Regions from separate parts of the Frankia sp. CoWAU3 genome, predicted to be linked through region 2. Evidence: riboswitches for the same ligand, from Rfam matches in the RefSeq annotation. Region 2 holds a riboswitch; the other holds the start of a gene.
The links. Region 2 has a riboswitch for cyclic di-AMP ahead of AC08ON_RS05490 (transglycosylase family protein). Riboswitches for the same ligand answer to the same signal wherever they lie in the genome.
Positions count from the first base shown of each region.

Region 1 (5,130 bases), on a different contig from region 2:
TGGAGAATCCGCCGAACATTTCGAGGGCCTAGCTTTCCGGCTCGCGCTCGACGGCTATCAGGTGACGTTTCTCGACCACGGGAGAGACACCGTCCTCGCCCTTGGTGAGGCGTGTCCCCCCGATGGTCCGTTCGTCCTGCTGGGTTCGGACAGCGGGGCCCTGCGGGCGTTGGTCGGCGCCGGTTCGCCAGCGGTCCGGCCGGATGCCCTCGTGTTGCTCGACCTGCCGCTGGTGTACCGGAAGATCGCGGGCGAGGATCCGGGACAACCGATCCCACGGTCGCTTCCCGACCTGCCGATCCTGTTGCTCCATGCCGAGCGCGACGAGGTCAGCCCGCTTGCGCTGGCGCGCATGATGACGCGGACCGCGCGCCGGGCCCGGCTGGCGTCGCTGCCCGGGGGGCATGGCGTGCTCGCCGGCCCCGGCCGGCGTGCGGTCGGCGCGCACATCCTGCTGTTCCTCGAGAACCTCCGTGTCCCGCGGCTGACCCCACGGCAACGGCAGCGGGACCGTTCGGTCGACTGATCTCGCCCGGTGCCGGGCGCGCCCGCGTGCCGGTCCGATGGGGGTGTGCCTTCGCGGGAGGCCCAACCGCTCAGCAGGTGTTTCCTCGGCGGGTGCCGGCGTGAATCACGCGAATCCGCGGGTCAGTCGTCTGTCCCGTACCGCATCGTCCGTTTTCCAACGGCGCCGGCTTCGAGCCGCAGGCTCGAAGCCGGCGCCGTTCGCGTTTGCGTACCCGTCCGCACGCCACCCGACCCCCGGGCCAGGCTTCCGCTTGCCGGGCTTGCCGGGCTTGCCGGGCTTGCCGGGGGTTGCCGGGTTGGGCTGCCGGACGGCCGGGCGGTCCCGGTGACTACCGGACCTCGTGGCCACCGGTCCCCGTCTCGACGGACCGGTCATATCGCCAAGATCCGGTCGTGACGGGTGATCTGCGTCGCTACCGGTAGCTGCTATTGATGTCCGAGAGTTGCGGCATCGCAGTGTTATGCACGCATCGTGACCAACATGCGCCCAGATTCGGCACAACTCGTACTTGTCACTACGGTCTGTAGTTCGCTACGGTTGCGGGGTATCAACAGCTCCGGGCCGACGCCGAGTTCTGTCCACGGTCCGCAGCTCCCTCCGAGAGATCTTGGGCAGAAGCGGGGGAACCACGTTCCTCCGGGTGGCTCGTTGCGTGCCGCCCTTGGGGTTAAGCCGTTACGCGCACGCCGCGGAAACGGCCGGGCTTCCCGGCCCGAACCCGACAGCTAACCTCGCAGGCGTACGGGAAGGACTCGACGTTGCCTGTGTTTCAGGAACGCTCGGCTCCGGTCTTCTGGACCGTGACGCCGTTCGGCGCGACCCGCGGTGCGTCCCCGCCATACGGGGCGCCGTTCTCGCCCTGACGTCTTCGCGAGAACGTGCCATCCGGTCGGTGCCCGTACCGGCCGATCGCGCTGACGCGCCATACCACCAGCTCGGCTGAAAGCCACCCGGCCTCGTCGTCTGTGGTCGGCTGACCCCTGCCGCCCACCGGGCCCGTCAGGCCTGGAACGGAATGACCACGGCCGCCTGCCGTGCTGTTCAGCCCATCGAGCCCGGAATCCCCAGGGCGCGTCGATCGGTCGTCCCCGGTCGTCCCAGGACGTCCTCTCGGCGTACCGGGAGACCGGCACTGGGTGTTGCCCTTCTCCAGCGCGGTCGTCTCCGCTCGCCCTCCTTCGAGCGGCATCCCTCCCCTCGATCACCCGTCTGTGTTCGACGACACCGAAATGAGATGTCAAAGAAATGGCCAAGGGAAAGCATCGGAAACGTTCCACCCAGACCCGGGGCGCCGTTGTCGCCGCCGTCGGTGTGATCGGCGCCGGCGCCGGCATTTTCGCCACCGCGAGCCCGGCCCGGGCCGCCACCACGGTCCCCGATGTGACGATCGCCAGCGCGGCCGCGAACGCGGGACTGCCCGACTGCCGCGGCGTTCCGCTGGCCACCTGGGTCGCGGTGGCTCTTGCGGAGTCCGGCGGCAACCCCTACGCCCACGCCACCTACGGCGAGGACTCGCGCGGCCTGTGGCAGATCAACATGCGGGCCCACGCCGGCTGGGTGGGTAACCGCAACCTCTACGACCCGGCCGTCAACGCCGGGGCGGCGAAGAAGGTCTGTGAAGGCCAGGGCATCACCGCCTGGAGCGCCTACACCAACGGCCTGCATTACCGCTACCTGGCCCGGGGACAGGCGGCGGCGGCCGCCGTCTCGCGCGGCGTGCGGTTCACGAACATCTCCTACTCCTCGCTGGCTGCCCCGGCGCGTGCGGCCGTGGTGGCACCCGCGGCCCGCTACCCGTCGCTGGCCGTCGGCCTCGGGTTCCGTCTCGACGTCCACCAGATCCAGAAGAGGCTCGCCAGCCTTGGCTACCCGATCAGCGTGGATGGGAAGTTCGGGTATCAGACCAACCACATGGTCAAGGACTTCCAGCTGAAGCATGGTCTGGTGGTTGACGGGATCGTCGGACCGCAGACGCGGGCGAAGCTCGGGATCTGACTCTGATCGAGGCCCGCCGACCGGGCTCCGCTGCCGTCGGCCGGTATTCCCGACCCACCCAAGGGCGCTGCTCGATATCCGCACGCACCGGATGACTACCCGGGGTGAGGTGGGGGTATTCAGCCACCGGGCCAGCACCGGGCCGGGAGACGGCACCGGCCCGCACGGGACCAGCCGGCCCGCACGGGAAAACCGAAACGGGGGCCCGATCGATGAGAGCCACGATGCTCGACGACTACCTACCTGAGGCGAGTCCGAACGCATCCTCCGTGACCGGGGCCGGTCTCCTGTTCGCGGTCCTGGGGCCGCTGGAGGTGCGGCGATCCTCGGGCGAGCAGGTCCGCATCGACCAGCGCAAGAAGCGCATACTGCTGCTGGCCCTGCTGCTGCACGCCGGCCAGTGGGTGAGTGTGGACGGGATGCGGCTCGCGCTCTGGCAGGACGCCCCGCCGCGCTCCGCCGGGGGCAACATCAAGACTTATCTCTCGGAGCTGCGGCACACCCTCCGGCCGCCCCTGGACACGTCCGGAGCCGGGGGGAACGGCCCCGGACGCATCGAGAGCCGGCCGGGGGAGTACCGCCTGGTCGTCGCGTCCGGTGAGATCGACGCTAAGCGGTTCGAATCGGCCGCCGAGCAGGGCCGCGCCGCCGTGCGCGCCGGCTCGCCGGAACGCGCTGCCGGGTTTTTCGAAGGCGCCCTCGCGCTGTGGCGGGGGGACGCGTTCGACGAGCTCCCGGCGGAGATCGCGGGCGCGGAGGTCCTCCGGCTGGAGGAGGCTCGCTGGGCGGTGTGCGAGGACCTGATCGACGCCCGCCTGGCCCTCGGCGAGTACGACCGGGTGCTGCCGACCCTGCGGGCGCTCACGGTCGAACATCCGACCCGGGAACGTCTCTGGGCCCAGCTGATCCTTGCGTTGGAACACACCGGCCGGCGGGCCGAGGCACTGGCCGAGTACCAGACGGTCTACCGGCGGCTGGTGACCGAACTCGGGATCGAGCCCGGTGTCGAACTGCGGCGTGCCCATCAGCATGTACTGAATCCGGACTCGTGGGTCACCTGATGCCACGGCCGTGCCTGCCGAGCCGTGCGCCGGAAGTCAGCTGAACCGCCAGTGAACCCGGCGGGGGAATTTCAACCATACGGGCTGGACCAGCCGGCCGGCGCCCGGGCCACGCGCGCGGCGCCGCCGTGTATCGCCACCGGGGTGCACCTCACCGGGGTGCACGCCACCGAGCGAGGGCGCGCGGAAACCGCTGAGGAGAAGACGATGAAGGCTATCTACCTCCCCCCGCGACTGGAAGATGCCGGCAGCTTCGCCGCAGTGACGAACGGCCGCTGGGGCTGGGGGCGTGACTATTCCTGGCGGCGTTTTGCGTGACGGCGGCCGGGGTGGAGGTGGTCCCGATTCCGTCCTGCTGGTTTCTGGTGCTGGCCGACCGTGATCCCGTCGTGCGTCCGCCGGGGGCTCGTCGCATGCTGCGCTATGCCTCCGGGCGGCCGTGGATCGTCGGCGACTGGCCGGACGATGCCATGGTCAGTGCCGTCGCCGGGCGCTCGCGGCTGGCCCTGATCGGGTGTGCCGCGACCAACGCGCGACAGCTCCTGCGGCTGCTTCTCTCGGCCCGTGACGTGCACGCTCTCGACCTCGCGCGCGTCGTGGCCGGCGACTACCACGTGATCGCCGAGATCGACAGCCACCGTCGCATCCAGGGCAGCCCGACGGGAACCCGGCGGGTCTTCACCGCCCGGTTGGGCAGCCACCTGGTCGCCGCCAACCGCGCCGACGTGCTCGCCCGGCTCACGGGCGCCCCGCTGAACCGGACGGCGCTGGCTTTGTCGCTGCTCGACCCGTCACCGCCCCATCCGCTCGATGACCTGGTGCTCTGGGAGTCGATCGACGCGCTGCCCCCGGATCACTACCTTCTCGTCGGCCCTGACGAGAAGGCCACCGTCCTGCGGTGGTGGCGTCGACCGGCACCGGTGCGGTCCCGCACGGAGGGGGCGCCGACCCTGCGGGCGGCTCTCGCCGAGGCCGTGGCGGCGCGGGTCGCCGGCGGCGGGACGGTGAGCTGTGATCTGTCGGGCGGACTGAACTCCACCTCGGTGTGCTGCCTGGCCGCGCGCGGCCCCGCCGACGTGGTCGCGCTCACCGGGATTGCCCGCGATCCCGGTGACGACGACGCCGCGCGGGCCACGTGGGCCGCGGCCACGTTCCCTGGCGTCACGCGCGAGATCCTGCCCGCCGCCGGGCTTCCCCTCGTTTACGACGGCATCGCCGACGCCGACGAACCGCTCGACCGGCCGTTCGTCGGCATCGGCGACCGGGCGAAGCTGCGCGCGGGTCTTGACCGGGTCGCGCTGTACGGGCCGCGGGTGCACCTCACCGGGTTCGGTGGTGACGAGGTCGCCTACGGCTGTCCCGCCTACCTCCCCCGGTTGTTGCGCCGCCGGCCCCGGCGGGCGCTGCACGACCTGCGCGGACACCGAGCGCAGGAGGGCTGGCCGTGGATGGCGTGCCTGCGAATGATGCGGCCGCGCGGCTACCGGGACTGCCTCGCCGACATGACCGATGCGCTCGACCAGGCCCGCCGCGCCACGGTCGGCC
Region 1 is NZ_CDWWXB010000021.1:22,377-27,506, reverse strand. Features, by position in the region: gene AC08ON_RS04065 (alpha/beta hydrolase) at 1-526, shown strand, start outside; cyclic di-AMP (ydaO/yuaA leader) riboswitch at 1,115-1,283, shown strand; gene AC08ON_RS04060 (peptidoglycan-binding protein) at 1,775-2,524, shown strand; gene AC08ON_RS04055 (AfsR/SARP family transcriptional regulator) at 2,749-3,585, shown strand; gene AC08ON_RS04050 (lasso RiPP family leader peptide-containing protein) at 3,793-3,903, shown strand; gene AC08ON_RS04045 (asparagine synthase-related protein) at 3,915-5,130, shown strand, end outside.
Region 1: it holds a riboswitch for cyclic di-AMP, as region 2 does, so the genes downstream of both, AC08ON_RS04060 (peptidoglycan-binding protein) here and AC08ON_RS05490 (transglycosylase family protein) in region 2, are expected to answer to the same signal.

Region 2 (5,831 bases):
GCCCGTCCATCTCGGCCAGCAGCACGCCCGGGTCGATGACGACCCCGTTGCCGATCACGGGAACGCAGTCGGCCCGCAGCATGCCACTGGGAATCAGGTGGAGCGCGTAACTCTCCGCCCCGATGACCACGGTGTGGCCGGCGTTGTTGCCACCCTGGTAGCGGACGACGTAATCGACGGCGCCGCCCAGGAGGTCGGTCGCCTTTCCTTTTCCCTCGTCGCCCCACTGGGCACCGATGAGGACAAGAGCAGGCACCGGGCGAGGTTACTAGGGATGACGGGGTCGTGGGGCCGGCTGCGGCATCCTCGCTGGTCTCCACCACCGACACGGCCTGATGAACTCACTGTCAGGTGAAGCCGAGCTCACTGGCAGCGACGGGATCGCTGTCGGCCAGGAACATCCGGCAGCGGGTGGCCTCCTCGGCCTCCCCGATGGCCGCGGCCGCCCGACCGAGAGCGGCGAGCGAACGCAGGAACCCGCGGTTGGGTTCGTGTGACCAGGGGATCGGCCCGTTGCCCTTCCAGCCCGAGCGGCGCAGGGCGTCGAGGCCGCGGTGATAGCCCGTGCGGGCGTAGGCATAGGCCTCGACGGGTCGTCCGCCGGTGAGCGCGAGCTCGGCGAGCGCGGCCCAAGGCACGCTGAACGCGGACAGCCGGGCGGCGACGGCATCCGGCGGATCACCGGCGACCAGCGCATCGGTCGCGGCCGCGTCGGAGGGCAGGAGCGTCGGCGGCGGACCGGAGAGCAGGTTGGGCTTTCCCGAGGTGGACGGCGTCATCATGAGTGCATCCTGCCCGACGACCGGCCGCACACGTCATGGAGGTCACCCCGGACGCGCTTGCCCTGCGCGCACGGTGACCGGTCGGTCAGGCCCTGACGCTGACGTTCCACAGATTCTGGCCGACGACCCCGGGTTGACCGTCGCTCACCCGGGTGAGGTACGAGTACAGCGCGGCGATGCCCTGCGACTGCGGTCCGAACTTGCCGTCGACGGTGAGTACGAAGCCCTTCTGACGCATCCTGTCCTGCCAGACGAAGGCGTCCGGGCGAACGTCGTCGCTGAGGGACGCGTCGAGGACCGTGCCCCTGAACGAGCCGTCCCCCATCTCCCGGCGGGCCCGGTCCAGCGTTATGGGGGGTTCCACCGGGGTGATGGCCTGCTGGATGACGTCACCGGAGCCGCCCGGGACACTGGCCGGGCCGTTGTTGGTCAGGCCCATCTTGACCGAGCAGGACGGCCATGGCTGCCAGCCCCGCTGGTTGTAGAGCTTCGCGGCCGCCTCGTCCTGCGTGGCGGGCGATGCCTGGTACGGGCGGCCGGAGTACCCGAGCCCGTGCCAGGTCTGGTCGTCGAACTGGTAGGCACCGGAGAAGCCGTTGCCGGTGTTGACCGCGTAGTTGCCGCCGGACTCGCATTGGCGGAGCTTGGCGAAGTCGTCGGAGGTGGCCGCGCCCGCCGGAGCCGCGGTGACCGCGAGGCCGCTGCCGACGATGGCCGTGACCGCGCCGGTGGTGCGCAGGATGCGACCGGCGGGCGATGGGGCCTGCGGTGCTCGATGTCTGCCGCCACGACGCCCAGAGGGCATGTCAGTCCAATCCCGTCGCCTGCGGGGTGAGCTGTCGGGTGCGGGCTGGGATGGCCCGGCCGGAGGATCCGACCCCGGGTGGGAACCGCTCTCCACCATGGGCCGGGACGCACCGGCTTTACCCCAAGGACGCCGCTTGCGGCGCCCGAAATGTGGGTCCCCCACTCCTGCCCGCTGCGGTCGATGTTCGTTCCGGCCGCTCGTACGGGGGCAGGACTCGGCGTCCGTCCGGGCGGCCTCGCCGACGAGGCGAGTGAGAGGCACTCTAGCGAGAACCGCTCATGGAGCGCAAACCGGGGTGGTCCGGAGTAACCAGTGAGGATCGCGCGAATCGTGCCACTTCCATACAGGTTCCGCAGGTGGCTCGCTGGTCCTGCTGTTCCTCGTCGGCCTTGCCGAAGATCGGCCCCGCCGAGGATCGGCCCTGCCGGAGGCCGGTCAGGGTGCGGTCCGGGTGATGTCAGGGTGCGGTCCGGGTGATGCTGGTGGTGGGTTGTACGGGCCGGCCCGTACGGGCCGTCAACCGGAGATCGTCCGGAGGCCGGTCGGGCCAGCCCGTCGTCGAGGTGAGATCCCCTGACCGGTGTCGCCGGGGTGGGATGTCCGGTTCCCGCGGCGGTCGTCCCTCCGCCACGGGAGCGGAGCGAATGGATCAGCTGATGGAGCTGATGGAGAGGATCAGCGGATCAGCGGAAGGTGGCCCGCCAGGTCGCCGGGCCGACGATGCCGTCGACGGCGAGTCCCTTGGCGGCCTGCAGGGCGCGGGCGACTGCGGCGGAGCGTGGTCCGTAGCGGCCGTCGATCGTGAGCGGATAGCCCAGATGGTTGACGCGGGCCTGCCAGGCCCGCACGTCGTCACGTACCTGCCTGGCCAGTGCGGTCGTCAGGTTACGGGTGAATACAGGAGTGCTCATGGAGATGGGACTGACCGTCAGCTCGCGGCGTTCCGTCGTGCGCGAGGCCTGGCCCGAGGAGCTCGACGAGCCGCCCGCGAGCTGGTCGGCGCCCATCCCGCGGCCACAGGCCGGCCACTGGCCGAAGCCGGACCTCCGGGCGAGCTTGAGTGCGGCCTCGTCCTGGACGGCCGGGGGAGCCTGGTGCGGCAGACCGCCGTAGCCGAGGCTGTGCCAAGTGCTGGCGGAGAACTGGTAAGCGCCGTAGTACGCGTTGCCGGTGTTGGTCGTGTAGTCACCGCCGGACTCGCACTGCCGCAGGCCCGTCCAGGTGGTGGCCGCATCGGCCGGCTGGCTGAGCGCGAAGGTGCCGCCCACCGCCGCCGCGAGTACTGGCGCGACCACGAGAGCCCGGGCCCGGCTGCGGGTACCGGCGCGGCATTGTCGGCCACTGATACGTGCGTCGGACATGTCTTGTGGTCCTTCCCCACGCCTGCGAGGTGAGCTGTCGGATTCGGGCTGGGAACTGCCCGGCCGTGCCAGGGATCCCTGGAGACGGAAGCCGCACCGGAAATACCTTTCCGTGTGGTCGTCGCACATGGCTTCACCCCGAGAGCATCGAATCCTTTCGATACTCGGAGATGGGTCCCCCGTTCCTGCCGCCCGGTTCGAGAAATCGTCGGCCAGGGGCAGGATTCGGCGTGCCGCCCGACGAATGCCCGACGTTGTTGCCGGGCACGGCGAAAACCATAACCACGCCGCCCGGCGAGTCGCCAAGCATTGAATAGGGTGCGTGAAAAAGAGCACACTCGGCGCGCCTGCTTGAGTAGGAACTGGCGGCCTGGTATCGCGCGTGCGCGCCCGCTCATCAACCTGGCGGTACGGCGTGCGGAGGCATTTGTGCTCGGCCGGTCACCCTGTTTGCCGATGGTCGACGATGAGCGGAGAGTCCCACATCAGGCCAGATGTGTGACATGTCGACAAAGGCGTGACGGCCCTGCTACGAGATCGACGCGAGTGATCGGCCTGATACTACACTTCGTCCATTGAAGCCTGTTTTTGTGAGAAAAACAACGGAAATCGGGCGGTAACTTACAGCGTTGTGATTTTTGCACACGGCGGATTCAATCGGACACCTACTGTAAAAAGCGCCTGTCGGGCCACCGCAGTGGGCGAAGGGGTTCCGTGGGGGCGGGGCGGTAGGTGAACGGTTACCGAAGGTCCGGTGCGTGTCCGCTCATTTGGCCGAAACCTGCTGGTTGCCGGCGGGGGCGGCGTTACGCGAGGAGCGGGATGCCGCGCCCGCTAAACAGTGGTCCCCCAGCCGTCGGAGCGACCGGGGGACCGTGCGGGCCGGCATAGTACGGGAAATCGGCGGGTCGTGCATCGGACCGGGGCGGGTCGGATGTCCGCCGCGTGCCGGTCGTTCCGTCCGCCGGAAATGATGGAGAGGGTCGGACCGAGGGGCCCGGAGAATGTCCTCGGACGAGCGGCGGCGGTTGCTCGGTTGCCTGGTTTCGCGGCCGGTGGCTATCTGTCCGCCTGTCCGCCAGCCGGCGGACAGGCCGGCCGGTATCCGACGAACCGATCCCGCCAGCCGGCGTGCGCTCCTGGGCCGGACTATGCCCGCCCGAGGCTGGTGCCGGCGGAACGGAGGTCCTCACACGCCTGGGCGACGCGGGCCGCCATGCTGCTCTCCGCGAGCTTTCCGTAGGTACGCGGGTCGTACGCCTTCTTCACGCCGACCTCACCGTCCACCTTGAGAACGCCGTCATAGTTTTTGAACACGTGGTCCACGATGGGGCGGGTGAATGCGTACTGGGTGTCCGTGTCCACGTTCATCTTGACCACCCCGTAGTCGAGGGTCTCGCGGATTTCGGTGAGAGCCGACCCGCTACCGCCGTGAAAGACGAGGTTGAACGGCTTCGCGCCGGCTGGCAGCCCGAGCTTCCTGGCGACGTACTCCTGTCCTTCGTGCAGAATCGTCGGGCGTAGCTTGACGTTTCCGGGCTTGTACACACCGTGCACGTTGCCGAAGGTGGCGGCGAGCAGGTAGCGCCCCTTCGCGCCGGTGCCGAGCACCTCGGCCGTCCGCCACATGTCCTCCGGCGTCGTGTAGAGCTTCTCGTCGATCGCGCCGACGACGCCGTCCTCCTCGCCGCCGACGACCCCGATCTCGACCTCGAGAACAATCTTTGCGGCGGCGGCGTCCGCGAGTAGTTCTTCGGCGATCTTGAGGTTCTCCTCGAGGGGGACCGCCGAGCCGTCCCACATGTGCGACTGGAAGAGCGGCTCGCGCCCCTGGGCCACCCGATTCTTCGAGATCGCGATCAAGGGACGGATGTAGGTGTCAAGCTTGTCGGCCGGGCAGTGGTCGGTGTGCAGGGCGATGTTGACCGGATACGCCTCCGCGACGTGGTGGGCGAACTCGGCCAGTGCCTCCGCGCCGAGGACCATGTTCTTCACCGTCGAGCCGGACAGGTACTCGGCACCGCCGGTGGACACCTGCACGATGCCGTCACTGCCGGCTTCGGTGAAGCCCCGCAGCGCGGCGTTCAGGGACTGCGACGAGGTCACGTTGATCGCGGGGTAGGCGAAGGACTGGGCCTTCGCCCGGTCGAGCATCTCGGCGTATACGTCTGGCGTGGCGATGGGCATCGGTGGGGCTCCTTACGAACCTGTAGGGGCGCCGATCAGCCATGCACCCGCGGTGCAGGGCAGCCGGATCGGGCCGAAGCCCGCCGTGGACTCCTGATGGGCGAAGGGTATGACGCCTTGCCCCGTCCCGGGATCGGATGCGGCTGACGTCGCCGGCGCGGTGCGGATCCGCGCGATGTGGTCCCCGCCGACTTGGTCGGCGGGTGCCGACCAAGGGCCGGCACACTGGTCGAGTGGACGTCGGCAGCCTGTCCGGGATGACGCTGTACGTCGTCCTCTTCGCGGTCATCTTCGTCGAGAGCGGGATCCTGATCGGGTTCTGGCTTCCGGGTGACACCATTCTCTTCGCGGCCGGGCTGATGGCGGCGGACGCGGCGTCGAACGTGTCCGTCGCGGTCCTCGCGATCGGGGTCGCGGCGGCAGCCACCGTCGGGGCGGCGGCGGGCTACTACACCGGGCATCGTCTCGGCCGGCCGTACCTGGAGCGCAGGCACGCCACGGTGCTGGCCCGTACGGAGGAATTCTACCGGCGGTTCGGGCCGATCACCCTGGTTGTGGCCCGCTTCGTGCCGTGGGCGAGGACGTTCGCGCCGGTACTCGCCGGGACCGTGGCGATGTCATGGTCCCGCTTTCTGATCGCGGTCGTGCTCGGGGCGCTCGTCTGGGGGACCGGATTGATCCTTCTGGGTTATA
Region 2 is NZ_CDWWXB010000032.1:20,071-25,901, forward strand. Features, by position in the region: partial or broken gene AC08ON_RS05475 (adenylosuccinate synthetase) at 1-256, opposite strand, end outside; gene AC08ON_RS05480 (DUF3151 domain-containing protein) at 348-782, opposite strand; gene AC08ON_RS05485 (transglycosylase family protein) at 868-1,587, opposite strand; gene AC08ON_RS05490 (transglycosylase family protein) at 2,274-2,951, opposite strand; cyclic di-AMP (ydaO/yuaA leader) riboswitch at 2,970-3,182, opposite strand; gene fbaA (class II fructose-bisphosphate aldolase) at 4,101-5,138, opposite strand; partial or broken gene AC08ON_RS05500 (DedA family protein) at 5,372-5,831, shown strand, end outside.